Regions from separate parts of the Rhizobium sp. NFACC06-2 genome, predicted to be linked through region 2. Evidence: predicted binding sites of a transcription regulator. Region 2 holds the regulator's gene; each other region holds the start of a gene.

Region 1 (4,110 bases), on a different contig from region 2:
GGAATAGTTGTTGGTGAAAGGATCGGCCTTGTCGAAACGCGACTGGCCGTAGCCGCCGCGTCCGCCATAACCGCCGTAACTGCTGTCGGATGCCGCGACATCCACATGGGCGGGCGGCAATTCATCGAGGAAACGCGAGGGCAGGGTGGATTGCCACAGCCCGTGAATGCGCCGGTTCGACACGAACCAGATATGGCAGAGCTTCTTGGCGCGGGTGATGCCAACGTAAGCGAGACGGCGTTCTTCTTCCAGACCGGAGCGCCCGCCTTCGTCCAGCGCCCGCTGGTGCGGGAACAGACCTTCTTCCCAGCCGGGCAGGAAGACGGTGTCGAATTCCAGACCCTTGGCGGAGTGCAGCGTCATGATGGAGACGGCATCGAGATTTTCGTTCTGCTCTGCATCCATGACGAGGGCGACGTGCTCGAGGAAGCCGCGCATGCTCTCGAAGGCCTCCATCGAGCGGATGAGTTCCTTCAGGTTCTCAAGCCGTCCGGGCGCTTCGGCCGTCTTGTCGGCCTGCCACATGGCGGTATAGCCGCTTTCGTCGAGAATCTGCTCGGCAAGCGTGGTGTGCTCGGTATTTTCCAAGAGGCCCTGCCAGCGGCGGAAATCTTGCACCACGTCGAACAGCGCCTTGCGCGCCTTTGGTTTCAGCTCGTCGGTCTCGATGATGTCGGCGGCCGCTGCCAGCATCGGAATATCGCGGGCGCGGGCATAGTCGTGCAGGTTACGGATCGTCGTATCGCCAAGACCGCGCTTCGGCGTATTGACGATCCGCTCAAAGGCGAGATCGTCGGCCGGCTGGCAGACGAGGCGGAAATAGGCCATGGCGTCGCGGATTTCGAGGCGCTCATAAAAGCGCGGGCCGCCGATGACGCGGTAATTGAGGCCAAGCGTCACGAAACGGTCTTCGAACTCGCGCATCTGGAAGGAGGCGCGGACGAGAATGGCCATGTCGTTCAGATTATGGTTTTTGCGCTGGAGCTGTTCGATCTCCTCGCCGACCGCACGGGCTTCCTCCTCGGAATCCCAGGCGGCATGCACCACGACCTTTTCGTCATTCGGGCTGCTGCGTTCGGTGAAGAGCGTCTTGCCGAGACGGCCCTCATTATGGGCGATCAGATGGCCGGCCGCGCCGAGAATATGTTCGGTGGAGCGGTAGTTTCGTTCGAGCTTGATGACCTTGGCGCCGGGAAAATCCTTGTCGAAGCGGAGGATATTGTCCACTTCCGCGCCGCGCCAGCCATAGATCGACTGGTCGTCGTCACCCACGCAACAGACGTTCTGCGGTTCGCCCTTGGCGCGTTGGGCAAGCAGCCTCAGCCACATATATTGCGCCGTATTGGTGTCCTGATATTCGTCCACCAGAATGTACCGGAACTTCTGGTGATACTCCTTCAGAATATCGGTGTGGCGGCGGAAGATGCTGATGGGATGCATCAGAAGGTCGCCGAAATCGCAGGCGTTCAGCGTTTTCAGGCGGTTCTGATAGGCGGTGTAAAGTTCGCGGCCCTTGCCATTGGCGAAAGCGCGGCTGTCACCCTCCGGAATGTCCGACGGCGTCAGGCCCTTGTTTTTCCAGCCGTCGATCATGCCGGCGAACTGTTTTGCCGGCCAGCGCTTGTCGTCCAGCCCTTCGGCTTGAATGAGCTGCTTGATCAGCCGCACCACGTCATCGGTATCGAGAATGGTGAAATCCGATTTCAGGCCGACGAGTTCGGCATGGCGGCGCAAAAGCTTGACGCCGATGGAGTGGAAGGTGCCGAGCCAGGGCATGCCCTCGACAGCGCCGCCGACGAGAACGCCGATACGTTCCTTCATCTCGCGGGCAGCCTTGTTGGTGAAGGTCACGGCAAGGATCTCGCGGGGGTAGGCGCGGCCGGTGGAAATGATATGAGCTATGCGGGTGGTCAGAACCCGGGTTTTGCCGGTGCCTGCGCCTGCGAGCACGAGAACGGGACCATCCAGCGTTTCCACGGCATCGCGCTGCTCGGGATTGAGGCCGGAAAGATAGTCGGGTGCAGCACGCGTCTGATCGCGCGCCGCCATGGCGCGGGCGGCAATTCCGAGCCCGCCGCCGCTTTCCACACCGGCATTGTTCGTTGCCCTGCGCGGTGCGGCGGGTTCCTCATCGAAGAACGGCATATCGTCAAAACTGTTGCTCATGCGGCCCAATGTAGTGATTCGGGATATAAAGGCCAGAACCGTGTTCTGCTTTTATTCCGGTATCAACCATCAAAACGCCCATTCCAAGGCATTTTTTCGTTTCATGTCTGCCTGTCGGCGTCGAAAGCGGCGTCAACGGGCACTTGCAACGCCACCGCAAGCTGGTTGGTCTTGGCGGCAAGCGCGATGACGCGCAGCAAATCGGCATGTTGTTCGGTGGTCATGCCCTTGGCTTTTGCTGCTGCGGTGTGGGAATGGGCGCAATAGGAGCAGCCATTGGTGACGGAAACGGCGATATAGAGCATTTCCTTCACCACGGGATCGAGCGCCGAAGGTGTCGCCATCACCGCCTTGACCTCAGCCCATGTCTTTTCAAGCAGATCGGCATCGAAGGCGAGGTAGAGCCACATATTGTTGATGAAATCCGATTTGCGGGTGGCGCGGATGTCATCGAACACCGCCTTGACGCGCGGGTCGGTTTCCGGGTTTTCGGTCTTCGTCACGGTGCTCATGGCTTCCTCCGGTTATGGCGTCTCGGTGGCGCAGATTAGCCCAATGGCGGATATTTGCGACAGGAATGCACGGATGGATTGCGGATTGGCTGCGCCGGCGGCATTTGCGCCCAAATTACAATTACGTAAGGAACGGATTTGTGCGTTGCCTTGCCTCAGCCAAGCAGGAATACTGCATCTGTCCCGGAACGCAGGTTTTCGGGAATGCTTTATGCTGCGCGGATCAACCGGAGAAATATATGCGGGTCTGGAAACAGGTGGGTGTCAGTGTTGCCGTGGTGGGAGCGGGGCTCTGTCTCTGGGGCTTCTATTCGCCCGAAGCCCGCAATGTGCTCGCCAGCATGGGGCTTGGCAAAACGCCTGCCGGCGCCGTCGAGGTTGCCGCCGCTACGCCCGGTTCGGGTCAAAACGCCGGCGGTGCGCGCCGCAATGGCAACGCCACACTGGTGGTGACGGCCCCGGTGAAGAAGGGCACGGTCAATGACCGGCTGAATGCCATCGGCAATGGCGAGGCGATCCAGTCGGTTGTCGTCATGCCGCAGGCTTCCGGCACGCTTTCCGAAATTCGCACGTCGTCCGGCGCACGTGTCGTGAAGGGGCAGGTGCTGGCGCGGCTCGACGATGAGGAGCAGGTGATCGAGCGCGACAAGGCGCAGGTGGCGCTGCGCAGCGCCGTTGAAAAATCCAACTCCTACAAGAACCTGAAATCCGTTTCCCGCCTCGATGTGCTGGATGCGCAGATTGCCGAAGAAGCCGCCAAGCTTGCGCTGAGCACCGCCGAACTCAATCTCAAGCGGCGCGATATCGTTGCGCCGATAGAGGGTGTGGCGGGTATCGTCGCCGCCAATATCGGCGATAACGTCACCACGCAGTCAACCATCGTCAGCATCGATGACCGTTCGGAAATTCTCGTCAATTTCTGGGCCCCCGAGCGGTTCGCAACCGCGATCAAGGTCGGCATGCCGGTGGAGGCCACGTCCATTTCCCGGCCGGGTGAGACCTTCAAGGGCGAGATCGAGGCCGTCGACAACCGCGTCGATGAGGCGAGCCGCACGATCCGTATCCGGGCGAAGTTCGGCAATGAGAAGGACGAGCTGAGGGCGGGCATGTCCTTCGGCGTCACCATGCGTTTTGCCGGGGAAACTTATGCCTCGGTCGATCCACTGGCCGTGCAGTGGGATGCGGAAGGCTCTTACGTCTGGCGCGTGGCCGACAATAAATCGAACAAGGTGCGGGTGCAGATCGTGCAGCGCAATCCCGATGCCGTTCTCGTCAAGGCGGAGCTGGCGGATGGCGAGCCTGTCGTGATCGAGGGCCTTCAGCGTGTCAGGGAAGGCGGCGCGGTCCGCGTTGGCAACCAGCCGAAGCCTGAAGAGGTTGCCAGCCAATGACGACGCAGCCACCCTCCGGACAGGATTCCAAGCTCGCCTTT
Region 2 (4,110 bases):
GCGAAAAGCGGCGAATTTATCATCGTGCTGGAAGACGGCCGGTTTGCCGGGAAAGCCTGTGACATTGCCGATATCGTCATCGTCTCCCGCAGAACCTCGTTTGCGCAATGCCGCTCGGGCGCCCTGCTGCTCAGCCGCGACACATTAAGACGTATTGGCTCGGTAGAGATAAATTTCGCCGGCAGCGATCAGGCGGGGGTGGTGGGGCGGATGCGCGCGGCAACCGCCAGCACCGACAGGCCGTGGAGCGAACATCGCTTCTACGACTGGAAGAGCGGGCGCTTTGACCATGAGGTGCCTGAAGCCGTCACCCGGTTGCTGACGGCATCGCATTGAGCGCCGCCAGCATGATTTGTCAGGCCTTGGCGCGCAAATCCGCGGTCAATTCGCCAATGCTGCCGATTTCCTCTTCGTGCGGCAGATCGCGCCAGATTTCCTTCAGCCCGGCCTCATACCATTCGCGCATGGCGGGCAGGGCAAGCAGCCGGTCGCAATAATCCTTCGCCCCCGGCGAAAGATCAGCGCCATAGGTCTGGAAGCGGAACGCCACCGGGCAGAAGAAAGCGTCGACCGCCGTGAATTTCTGACCGGCGAGAAACGGTCCGCCGAATTTTGCAAGACCTTCGCTCCACAGCGAATCTATGCGTTTTATGTCGGCCGCAAGCCCGGCATTGCCGGTTTTGGGTTTTACGCGGATACCGACCGACATGGGGTAAAGATTGCGCAGCGAGGAAAATCCCGCATGCATTTCACTGGCCGCCGAACGCGACCAGGCCCGTGCCTGCTTGTCGCTTGCCCATACGCCCTGATGTCTCTCGGCCAGATATTCGGCAATCGACAGCGATTCCCAGACCGTCACGCCCTCATCAACAAGGCACGGCACCTTGCCGGTCGGCGAAAAGCTGGAGAAGGAAACACCTTCGCCGAAGGGAACGAGTTTTTCATCAAAGGCGATGCCAAGCGTGCGCATCAAAACCCAGGGCCGTAGCGACCATGAGGAATAGTTCTTGTTGGCAATATAAAGATCGTACATGGCGTTTTCCCCCGATGGAACGCGCATTTCTATACCTGCGAAGGGCCTAGGAATATCGCAAAGAATCCATGGCTCCCATAACGCCAATTGATGGACGGGCCGTCATACGCGACGGAACTTCGCAGCAACGAGCGCTTTTGCCAATTTCACAAAGAAAAGGCGCATCAATTCAACGGAACAATGCGCCATTCATTTCGAACGCCAAATCTGTCGCCCCTGAAAACCTATTCGGTGTCATGATGGCGGCGGTAGCCTCCAGTTATCAATGGTAACGACGGATCAATCCCACCAGCTTGCCCTGAATTTTCACCCGATCAGGTCCGAAAATGCGGGTCTCGTAGGCCGGGTTCGCCGCTTCCAGCGCGATGGATGCACCCTTGCGGCGGAAGCGCTTCAGCGTGGCTTCTTCATCATCCACCAGCGCCACGACGATATCGCCCGGATTGGCGGTGTTGCCGTTGCGGATGATGACGGTATCGCCATCAAAAATCCCGGCCTCGATCATCGAATCGCCTTTGACCTCAAGCGCGTAATGTTCGCCCGAACCCAGCATGTCCACCGGCACGGCCACATCATGGGTATTGTTCTGGATGGCGGAAATCGGCACACCGGCAGCGATACGACCCATGACGGGCACCGTGGCGGCTCCGGCGAAATCATTGGCGGGCGCCTTCGCGGCAGGGGCCTGTTCCGGCTCCTTCGGTTTTCCGAGACTGCCTTCGATGACGCTCGGCGAAAAGCCGCGCTGCGGCCTTGCGCCCGGCGTATAAGCCTCGGGCAGCTTGATGACTTCCAGCGCCCGTGCCCTATTAGGTAGCCGGCGAATAAACCCGCGCTCTTCGAGCGCCGTGATCAGCCGGTGGATGCCGGATTTGGAAGCAAGATCGAGTGCATCCTTCATTTCATCGAAGGAGGGCGGCACGCCGGACTCTTTCATTCGCTCATGAATGAAGAGAAGCAATTCCTGCTGTTTGCGCGTGAGCATGAGGAAAACACCCTTGAGAATCGTCGTTGGAGTCGCGAAACAAATACAGAACGAACACTATATGTTCCATATGTGTTCCGCAATCCCCTAAAATCTGGTTAAGCTTGGCTCGAATTTACATTTCGCAAATTGGGAGTAACCAAAGCTCCAGATGTCGTTCCTAGGCGAGACCCCGACGCGTCCCATTCGTTCCGCGTTTCAGGCCAGGGTGTAGATTGGGCTGTGCTATCGCGCGAAAACGACCGTCTTGTTCTTGTTGAGAAGCACCCGGTCCTCAAGGTGCCATGAGACCGCCCGGGCAAGCACGCGTCGCTCGATGTCGCGTCCCTTGCGGACCAGCTCATCCGGCGTATCGGCGTGGCTGACCGGCTCGACGTCCTGGCAGATGATCGGCCCTTCATCGAGATCGCGGGTGACATAATGGGCCGTTGCACCGATCATCTTGACGCCCCTCTCATGGGCTTGGTGATAGGGCTTTGCGCCCTTGAAACCAGGCAGGAAGGAGTGATGAATGTTGATGCAGCGCCCGGATAAGTATTCGGAGAAATTGTCCGATAGGATCTGCATGTAGCGGGCAAGAACGACGAGTTCGGTGCCCGTTTCTTCGATGATGTCCTTGATGCGTGTTTCCTGTTCGGCCTTGTTGTCTTTTGTCACCGGCAGGTGATGATACTTTATCCCGCCCATGAGCGTGAGGTTCAGGGCCTCGCGGGGGTGGTTGCCGACGATGCCGACGATCTCGGCATTCAATTCGCCAATGCGGTGGCGATAGAGAAGATCGCCGAGGCAATGGTCGAAGCGGGAAACGAGCAGCAGCAGCTTGCGCGGCGCACCTGCTGGACGCAGCGTGGCGTCGAGAGCGAAGCGATCGATCTCCTCAGCAAGTCCATTGCGAAAGCCTGCCTCGTCGCCGGCCATGGAGAAGGCGACGCGCATGAAAAACATGCCCGTTTCATGGTCGTCGAATTGTTGAGCTTCATAAATATCGCCGCCATGCTGTGCGATGCGGCCCGAGACCGCAGCGACAATTCCGCTTCTGTTGGGGCAGCGCAGCGTCAGGACGTAATTCATCTAAAGCCTCCTGGAAGATGGAGTTGCGGTTGGACTGTTGTCATAGCGGCGCCCACGCGGAGCCACGCCCCGTTTCCACGGGGCCGAGCGTCAGCACGAAGCGGTCGCGGATGTCACTGGATGGCGTGTTCGCCCGGCCCGAGATAACTCGCCATCAGAGCGGGATCGACGGCGAGTTCGCAAGCTGGGCCTGAGCGGCGCACTTCACCGAGTTCGACGAGATAAGCTTCGTCGGCAATTTCGAGCGCGGCGCGGGCATTCTGCTCGACCAGCAGGATGGAGACACCGGTTTGACGCAGGTCGGCGACGATACGCAGGATTTCGGCGACAATCAGCGGTGCAAGTCCAAGGCTCGGCTCATCGAGAAGTAGCAGTCTCGGCCGGCTCATCAACGCCCGCGCGAGCGCCAGCATCTGCCTTTCGCCGCCCGACAGTGTTCCGGCGAGCTGCTTGCGGCGTTCGCGAAGGCGCGGGAAGAGTGTGTAAACAGCATCGCGTGTCTCGTCGCGCTCCCGACGGGAACGCAGGAAGCCGCCAAGTTCGATATTGTCCTCAACCGTCATCGAGCCGAATAATTCTCGCCTTTCCGGCACCAGGCAGAGGCCGGCGGCAACGCGGCCCTCGATCGTCTCGGGCACCGGCGCGCCGTCGTAAACAATAGTCCCGCGCGAAGGCACGACACCCATGATGGCGTTGAGCAGCGTGGTTTTGCCCGCTCCGTTCGCCCCGATGACCGTGACGATGCTGCCCGATGTCATGGATAGCGAGATGCCGTGCACCACTTCCGCCCGGCCATAGGCAACGCGAATGTCTTTGATGTCGAGTAGATGTCCGCTCACGCTGCCCCCCCAAAATAAGCCGCGATCACGGCCGGATGTTGCCGGATTTCAGCCGGCTTGCCTTCGGCGATCAGGGTACCGAAATCGAGCACGACGATGTGGTCGACCAGCCCCATGACGAAACCCATGTCATGTTCGACAAGCAGGACGCTGACGCCCTCGGTCCGCAGTTTTTTCAGCAG
Region 3 (4,110 bases), 110 kb from region 2:
ACGTCGCTTTCCATTCTGCGCAAGGCTGATTTCGAATTGAAGAGCGGCGAGATGGTGGCGCTGGTCGCCCCTTCGGGAACAGGTAAATCCACGCTGCTACATCTGGCGGGACTTCTCGAACATCCAGATGCCGGCGAGGTCTATATCAACGGCGCGCCCTGCAATGACCTGCCGGATGAAACGCGAACCGCGATCCGCCGCAGCGATATTGGTTTTGTCTACCAGTTCCATCATCTCCTGCCGGAATTCTCGGCGGTGGAAAATGTGATGATGCCGCAGCTCATCGCCGGTCTGACACAGGCCGAAGCCCACAAGCGCGCCAGTGCGCTGCTCGACTATATGCGGGTAGGGCATCGCGGTGAGCACCGCCCGGCGGAACTCTCCGGCGGTGAACAGCAGCGTGTCGCCATCGCCCGCGCGGTCGCCAACGCGCCGCTGCTGCTGCTCGCCGATGAGCCGACCGGCAATCTCGATCCGGAAACAGCGCATTATGTTTTTGACGCGCTGGAGGCGCTGGTACGCCAATCCGGTCTCGCGGCTCTGATCGCCACCCACAATCATGAACTCGCCGCCCGCATGGACCGGCGCGTGACGCTGGCCGACGGCAAGATCGTCGATTTCTGAACTGATGCGCGAGACACGATCCTCGTGCGCCAATTTTTCCATAGCGCTGGAAATGATCGTTCCCGCCAATTGGGGTGAATGACGGCCCCGGGACGGGTTGCGCCAGGCTGGCGAGTCGGTCCGCCCGATGCTCTCCAGAAAACGCCTGTTCTCCAAATTTAAGTTTTTTCCGAACCCGGGGGGTGTTTTTACCTCCGGGTTTTTTCGTTTTGGAGTCAGTGGCTTGCTGTTTGCCATGCGGGAACCGAAGGCGATTCTGCGGCATTAGCAAGGGGAATATCAGCAAAACCCTGTTGACAATCGAACAAAATGAGAACAAAGTTGGAACATAACGAGTAAGGAGAGACCAATGACTGATTTCATCCGTGACGTTGCCGCTTTCGCCTCCATCGCTGTCTTCGTAGCCAGCTTTTCGGTGATCCTCACCGCCCTGTGAAGGGCACGCCGGCGCAGAAACCTGTATGGACGCCGCAAAGCGGTGGACTTTGAGCGCCGGAAATCGGAAAATCGCCCCCTCGATTCAGAATGACAGGATGATGATATGGGCGATGCGATTGTGCGTGGAGAGACCTCTGGCGAGACGCTGAAAACTCCCGGTTTCGTCCATTTGCGGGTTCATTCCGCCTATTCCCTGCTTGAGGGGGCCTTGCCCCTCAAGAAAATCATGTCCAAGGCCGTCGCCGATGGCCAGCCGGCCATTGCCATTACCGATACAAACAACCTCTTTGTCGCGCTGGAATTTTCCGAAAAGGCGCGTGATGAAGGTTTGCAGCCCATCATCGGCTGCCAGCTGTCGATCGACATGCAGGATGCGGCGGAGGACCGCCGCAACCATAACAGCCACCTTCAGAAACTTCCCGCCATCGTTCTGCTGGCCGCCAATGCCGAAGGCTACGAGCGGCTGGTGGATATCGTCAGCCGCGCCTATCTGGAAGGCGAGGGCAGCGGCCATTCGGTGCATATTACCCGTTCATGGCTGGAGGAAGCCTCTAATGCCGGCCTGATCGCGCTGACAGGCGCTTCCGGCGGTCCGGTGGATATGGCCTTGAAGGAGGGCCACACCGCCCAGGCGAAGGAACGGCTGCTGACGCTGAAGTCACTCTTCGGTGATAGGCTTTATATCGAATTGCAGCGCCAGTCCGGTTATGACCGTTCCCATGAGCGGCGCATGATCGGCCTTGCTTATGACCATGATATTCCGCTGGTTGCCACCAACGAGGCGTTTTTCCCTTCCAAGGCCGATTACGAGGCGCATGATGCGCTGATGGCGGTGGCGCATAACGCCATCGTCTCCGATGACAGCCGGTTCCGGCTCACGCCCGATCATTACCTCAAAAGTCGACAGGAAATGACGGCGCTGTTTGCCGATCTTCCCGAGGCGCTGGAAAACACCGTCGAGATCGCGCTGCGCTGCTCCTATGTGCTGAAGAAGCGCGGGCCGATCCTGCCGCGTTTCACCGGCGCCAGCGACGATCCGGAAGCAGCCGAGCGCGCCGAAACGGAGGAACTGCGCCGCCAGGCGGTGGAGGGGCTGGACCAGCGGCTCGCCGCGCTCGGTATGGCGCCCGGTTATACGGAGCAGGAGTATCGCGACCGGCTGGATTTCGAACTCGGCGTCATCTCGCGCATGAAGTTCCCCGGTTACTTCCTGATCGTTGCCGACTTCATCAAATGGGCCAAGCAGCACGATATTCCGGTCGGGCCGGGCCGCGGTTCGGGTGCGGGCTCGCTTGTCGCTTATGCGCTCACGATTACCGATGTCGATCCTCTGCGCTTCTCGCTGCTGTTCGAACGCTTCCTCAATCCCGAACGCGTTTCGATGCCCGACTTCGATATCGACTTCTGTCAGGACCGTCGCGAAGAGGTGATCCGTTACGTGCAGGCCAAATATGGCCGCGAGCAGGTGGCGCAGATCATCACCTTCGGTTCGCTGCAGGCGCGCGCGGCCTTGCGCGACGTCGGCCGCGTGCTGGAAATGCCCTATGGGCAGGTGGACAAGATCTGCAAGCTGGTGCCCAACAACCCGGCCAACCCGACACCGCTGTCAAAAGCGATCGAGGAAGAACCGCGCCTGCAGGAAGAGGCGGACAAGGAGCCGGTGGTCGCTCGCCTACTGGATATCGCCCAGAAGATCGAGGGACTTTACCGCCACGCCTCCACCCACGCCGCCGGTATCGTCATCGGTGACCGCCCGCTGTCGAAGCTGGTGCCGATGTATCGCGATCCGCGCTCGGATATGCCGGTCACCCAGTTCAACATGAAATGGGTGGAAAGCGCCGGTCTCGTCAAATTCGACTTCCTCGGCCTGAAGACGCTGACAGTGCTGAAGGTCGCCGTCGATTTCGTTGCCAAGCGCGGTATCAAGGTCGATCTCGCGGCGATTCCGCTCGATGACGTGAAAACCTACGAGATGCTCTCGCGCGGCGAAACCATCGGCGTGTTCCAGGTGGAAAGTGCCGGCATGCGCAAGGCGCTGATCGGCATGCGGCCGGACTGCATCGAGGACATCATCGCGCTGGTGGCGCTTTATCGCCCCGGACCGATGGAAAACATCCCGGTCTATAATGCCCGCAAACATGGCGAGGAGGAGCTGGAGTCCATCCACCCCACCATCGACCATCTGCTCAAGGAAACGCAGGGCGTTATTGTCTATCAGGAACAGGTGATGCAGATCGCCCAGGTTCTCTCCGGTTATTCGCTCGGCGAAGCCGATCTTCTGCGCCGCGCCATGGGCAAGAAGATCAAGGAGGAGATGGACAAGCAGCGCGAACGTTTCGTGGATGGCGCCATCAAGAACGGCGTCTCGAAGCCGCAGGCCAACACCATCTTCGACCTTCTCGCGAAATTCGCCAATTACGGCTTCAACAAGAGCCACGCTGCGGCCTACGCCATCGTGTCCTACCAGACCGCCTATATGAAGGCGCATTATCCGGTGGAGTTCCTGGCGGCCTCGATGACGCTCGATATGGCGAACACGGAAAAGCTCAACGATTTCCGCCAGGATGCCGGCCGCCTTGGCATCGAGGTCGTCGCACCTTCGGTACAGACGTCGTTCCGGCAATTCGAGACGGGCGAGAACCGCATCTATTATTCGCTCGCCGCCATCAAGGGTGTGGGCGAGGGGGCGGTGGAACACATCGTCCAGGTACGCGACGGCAAGCCGTTCACGAGCCTTGAGGATTTCTGCCTGCGCATCGATCCCAAGCAGATCAACCGGCGTGTGCTGGAAAGCCTGATCAATGCCGGCGCTTTCGATTGTTTCGGCCGCGACCGCGCCGAGCTGATCGGCGGGCTGGATCGTATCATCGGTTATGCGCAGATGGCGCAGAACAACCGCACCATCGGCCAGTCGGACATGTTCGGCTCCGGTGGTGGAAGCGGCCCGGAAAAGCTTATCCTGCCGGCTTTCCAGCCGTGGCTTGCCTCCGAAAAGCTGCTGCGTGAATATCAGGTGCTCGGTTTTTACCTCACCGCCCATCCGCTCGA
Region 4 (4,110 bases), on a different contig from region 2:
CATCCACTTCCGCGGCAAGCGGAATGGAAGGCTGCGCGCCGGCGCGGGTGCAGGCGAGCGAACCTGCGACGGCGGCGCGCTTCAGCGCCCTTTCGAAATCCATACCCTGATCGAGGCTCGCGGCGAGATAACCGCAGAAGGTGTCGCCCGCACCGACCGTATCGACCGGTTCGATCTTGAGGCCGGAAGCCCGGAAAACCTTGCCGTTGCGCATGGCGATCACACCATCGGCACCGAGCGTCACGATCAATGTTTGGCCGGTCCTGTCATGCAGGGCTTTCAGTTCGTTTTCCCGCTCAGAACCGGAAAGGCCGTTCTTTCCGATCAGCAATTCGAACTCGGTTTCATTGGCGATGACGATATCGGCAAGGCCCGCAAGCCGCGGCCCATCGGCGGTCAGTGGCGCAGTATTGATGACGGTGGTGACGCGCTTTGCCTTCGCAGCCGTCAGCGCCGCTTCGATAGCGGGCGCGGGTATCTCGAACTGCAGCATCAAAATATCGCCCGCCGACATTTCCGCCAGGGCTTTCGCGGCGTCGGATGCGGAGACTTCACCATTGGCGGCGGGAATGACCGAGATCATGTTTTCCCCGCCTTCGCCGATAAGGATCACTGCCGTCCCCGTAGGGCCGGGCGTGGTCTTCACCAGTGAGAGATCGGTGCCGGCGTCGCGCAGCAATGTCAGCGCCGGCGCGGCAAAGGTGTCATCGCCCGCAGCCCCTGCCATCTTGACCGTGGCGCCCGCACGCCGTGCGGCCAGCGCCTGGTTGGCTCCCTTGCCGCCGGCGGCCGTGGAGAAGGTCTCGCCCGTCACGGTTTCACCCGGCTTGGGCAGGCGTTTGGCGGTGGCGACGAGGTCCATGTTGATGGAGCCGAAAACAGTAATCATGGAGGGCGTGTCCGTATAGAATTCAAGCAAGGCGGCGACTTTGCCCGAGCGGATCACTCGTCGTCAACCACCCGCAACTTTGCCGTTCCCGCCCTGTTCTCGGCAAAGCGTCGAGCCTGCTCGATTTCCCCGTGCGAAGTCTCTTTTTCCGTCGGTGAAAAATCGAGACCCTCGATTTTCTGGCCGCGCGCCAGCACCTTGTCGGAGGAGATCAGCATCATGTCGATATCTTTTTGGGCCAATCCAAAATGTGCCTGCAGCTTGCGCGTCCGGTCGTCCAGCCGCCGCACATCGTCCATCAGCAATGCCACTTCACCCTGAATGAGATGCGCCTGCTCGCGCATGCGCTGATCCTTGAGCACGGACTGGATGACCTGTACCGACAGCATCAGAAGTGACGGCGAAACGATGACGACACGGGCGCGGTGGGCGCGTTGCACCAGATATTCGAAGTGCTGGTGAATATCGGCGAAGATCGATTCGGACGGCACGAAGATGAAGGCCGTATCCTGCGTCTCACCGCGGATGAGATATTTCTCGGCCACATCGCGAATATGCACTTCCATATCGCGGCGGAACTGCTGCACGGCGGCGCGTTTGGTTTCTGGCGTTTCGTCCGCCTTGATGGCGTTCCACGCCTCCAGCGGAAACTTGGCGTCGATGACGAGCGGCGGGGCATTGTTGGGCATCTTGATGGTGCAGTCAGGCCGGTATCCGTTCGAAAGCGTTGGCTGCAACTGGAAGGCCCCGGCCGGAAGCGCATCGGCAATCAGCGTCTCCATGCGGGCCTGTCCAAAGGCGCCGCGCGTCTGCTTGTTGGAAAGGATGGCCTGCAGCCCGACCACATCCTTGGCCAGATCCTGAATATTGCCCTGCGCGGCGTCGATGACCGCGAGACGCTCCTGCAGGCGGCTCAGATTCTCATGCGTCGACCGGGTCTGCTCCGTCAGTGTTTCGCCAAGGCGCTGCGACATGCCGTCGAGGCGCTGGTTCAGCGTCTGGCTCATCTCGGTCTGGCGGGTGCCGAGCGTTTCCGCCATGGCGGCAATGCGGCCATGCAGTTCGGACTGTGTTTTGAGGAGGTCGGAGATTTCGCCATCGGCTCCCGCTTTTTTCGCACGGCTCGCCGTCACCAGCCAGGTCGTGACCAGACCGAAAACCAGAGCCGCGAGCAGCGCGCCGAAGCTGATGTCGACGGAGCCGGCCCGTAACGCGGGATCGAGGAGAACGGAGAAATCTATGCTCATGATTAAATCTAGCAGGTTTCTTGTGATTCGGAAGATCAAAACAAGAACATTCCTGCGGCGGAAATGAGTCGGGCGGGGCGGATGCCGGAGGCTGATTGAACCTCGTGTTTTTTATTTCCTCCGCGCAAGAGATACGTTATGGGAAGCCATGACCATCAAACCGCTTATCATTTTGCCCGATCCCGTGCTGCGCCAGCAATCGAAGCCCATCGAAAAGGTGGATGCCGAGGTGCTGCGTCTTGCCGACGACATGCTGGAAACCATGTATGATGCGCCGGGTATCGGCCTCGCCGCCATTCAGATCGGCGTGGCGCGCCGCATGCTGGTGATCGACGTTGCGCGTGAAGGCGAGGAAAAGACCCCGATCGTCTTCATCAATCCGGAAATCCTCAAGGTGTCGGACGATGTCTCGACCTATGAAGAAGGCTGCCTCTCCATCCCCGATTATTACGCCGAGGTTGAGCGTCCCGCGTCGCTCACGGTGCAATATGTCGGCCGTGACGGCAAGCAGCAGACGGTCGAGGCGGATGGCCTGCTCGCCACCTGCCTGCAGCACGAGATCGATCACCTGAACGGCGTTCTCTTCATCGACCATATTTCGCGGCTGAAGCGCGACATGGTCATCAAGAAATTCACGAAAGCGGCCCGCGCAAAGATCTGATCCGTCGCCGCAGGCGAACGGAGCGGAAGACAGGGCAGGGGGCGATCATGGCTCTTCGCATCATATTCATGGGCACGCCGGAATTTTCCGTTCCGACGTTGCGTGCATTGGCGGAAGTCGGTCACGAGATCGCCGCCGTCTACACCCAGCCGCCGCGTCCAGGCGGCCGTCGCGGCCTTGATCTGCAGAAATCGCCGGTGCATCAGGCTGCGGAACTGCTGAGTTTACCGGTACTGACACCATTGAATTTCAAGGCAGAGGAAGATCGCCAGCAGTTCCGGGATTTCAATGCCGATGTCGCGGTCGTCGTGGCTTACGGGCTGCTGCTGCCCGAAGCGATCCTCTCCGGCACACGTCTTGGCTGTTACAATGGTCACGCCTCGCTGCTTCCGCGCTGGCGCGGTGCTGCCCCCATTCAGCGGGCGATCATGGCCGGGGACACTGAAACCGGCATGATGGTCATGAAAATGGAAAAGGGGCTCGATACCGGCCCCGTCGCGCTCACCGCAAAGGTGGCGATCGACGAAAATATGACGGCCGGCGAGCTGCATGACAGCCTGATGCTGACAGGCGCTCGGTTGATGCGTCAGGCGATGGACAAGCTGGAAGCAGATGAGCTGCCCCTCGTCGAGCAGGCGGAAGAAGGCGTTCTCTACGCCGCGAAAATCGACAAAGGCGAGACCCGCATCGATTTTTCAAGACCGGCGCAGGATGTGCATAATCATATTCGTGGCCTTTCGCCGTTTCCCGGCTCATGGCTGGAGATGGAGATCGGCGGCAAGCCCGAGCGCGTCAAGGTACTGGCGTCCGAGCTCGCCAGCGGAATGGGCGAGGCAGGCAGCGCACTGGATGATGTCCTCACCATTGCCTGTGGCAGCGGCGCCGTGCGGCTCACACGTTTGCAGAAGGCGGGCGGCAAGCCGATGTCGGCGGCCGATTTCGTGCGCGGTACCCCGGTTCCGGCCACCACGAGGCTCGGCTGATGCCACGGTTTCGCATGACCGTCGAATATGACGGTACGCCCTATTATGGTTGGCAGAGACAGGAAAACGGCCCCTCGGTTCAGGGTGCGCTGGAGGCTGCGGTTCGGTCGCTGACCGGCGAGAGCGTTTCCATTCGCGGCGCTGGCCGCACCGATTCCGGCGTGCATGCCGTTGGCCAGGTCGTTCACGTCGATCTCTCGCGAGACTGGGAGCCCTACAAGCTACGCAATGCCCTCAATGCGCACCTCGCCATGGCGGGTGAAGCGTTGGCCGTGCTCGATGCCGCTTCCGTGACTGAGGATTTCGACGCCCGTTTTTCCGCCCTTCGTC

The links. The regulator LexA, encoded in region 2, represses DNA repair genes until DNA is damaged. The targets are predictions, from matches to a motif close to TGTTCNNNNTGTGTTCNG.
Region 1: the regulator LexA is predicted to act here: its motif matches at 2,208-2,225, upstream of F3H58_RS01485 (ATP-dependent helicase).
Region 3: the regulator LexA is predicted to act here: its motif matches at 936-953, upstream of dnaE (DNA polymerase III subunit alpha).
Region 4: the regulator LexA is predicted to act here: its motif matches at 2,168-2,185, upstream of F3H58_RS22800 (DNA recombination protein RmuC).

Annotation. Positions count from the first base shown of each region.
Region 1 covers NZ_FMVA01000001.1:261,392-265,501, reverse strand. Annotated here, with positions in the region: gene F3H58_RS01485 (ATP-dependent helicase) at 1-2,166, opposite strand, end outside; gene F3H58_RS01480 (carboxymuconolactone decarboxylase family protein) at 2,268-2,678, opposite strand; gene F3H58_RS01475 (efflux RND transporter periplasmic adaptor subunit) at 2,918-4,069, shown strand; gene F3H58_RS01470 (efflux RND transporter permease subunit) at 4,066-4,110, shown strand, end outside.
Region 2 covers NZ_FMVA01000002.1:75,343-79,452, reverse strand. Annotated here, with positions in the region: gene F3H58_RS04720 (ComEC/Rec2 family competence protein) at 1-336, shown strand, start outside; gene F3H58_RS04715 (glutathione S-transferase family protein) at 356-1,033, opposite strand; gene lexA (transcriptional repressor LexA) at 1,296-2,018, opposite strand; gene purU (formyltetrahydrofolate deformylase) at 2,244-3,089, opposite strand; gene F3H58_RS04700 (ABC transporter ATP-binding protein) at 3,203-3,868, opposite strand; gene F3H58_RS04695 (branched-chain amino acid ABC transporter ATP-binding protein/permease) at 3,925-4,110, opposite strand, start outside.
Region 3 covers NZ_FMVA01000002.1:185,934-190,043, reverse strand. Annotated here, with positions in the region: gene F3H58_RS05265 (ABC transporter ATP-binding protein) at 1-624, shown strand, start outside; gene dnaE (DNA polymerase III subunit alpha) at 1,166-4,110, shown strand, end outside.
Region 4 covers NZ_FMVA01000017.1:83,080-87,189, reverse strand. Annotated here, with positions in the region: gene F3H58_RS22805 (ribokinase) at 1-889, opposite strand, end outside; gene F3H58_RS22800 (DNA recombination protein RmuC) at 943-2,136, opposite strand; gene def (peptide deformylase) at 2,285-2,797, shown strand; gene fmt (methionyl-tRNA formyltransferase) at 2,845-3,780, shown strand; gene truA (tRNA pseudouridine(38-40) synthase TruA) at 3,780-4,110, shown strand, end outside.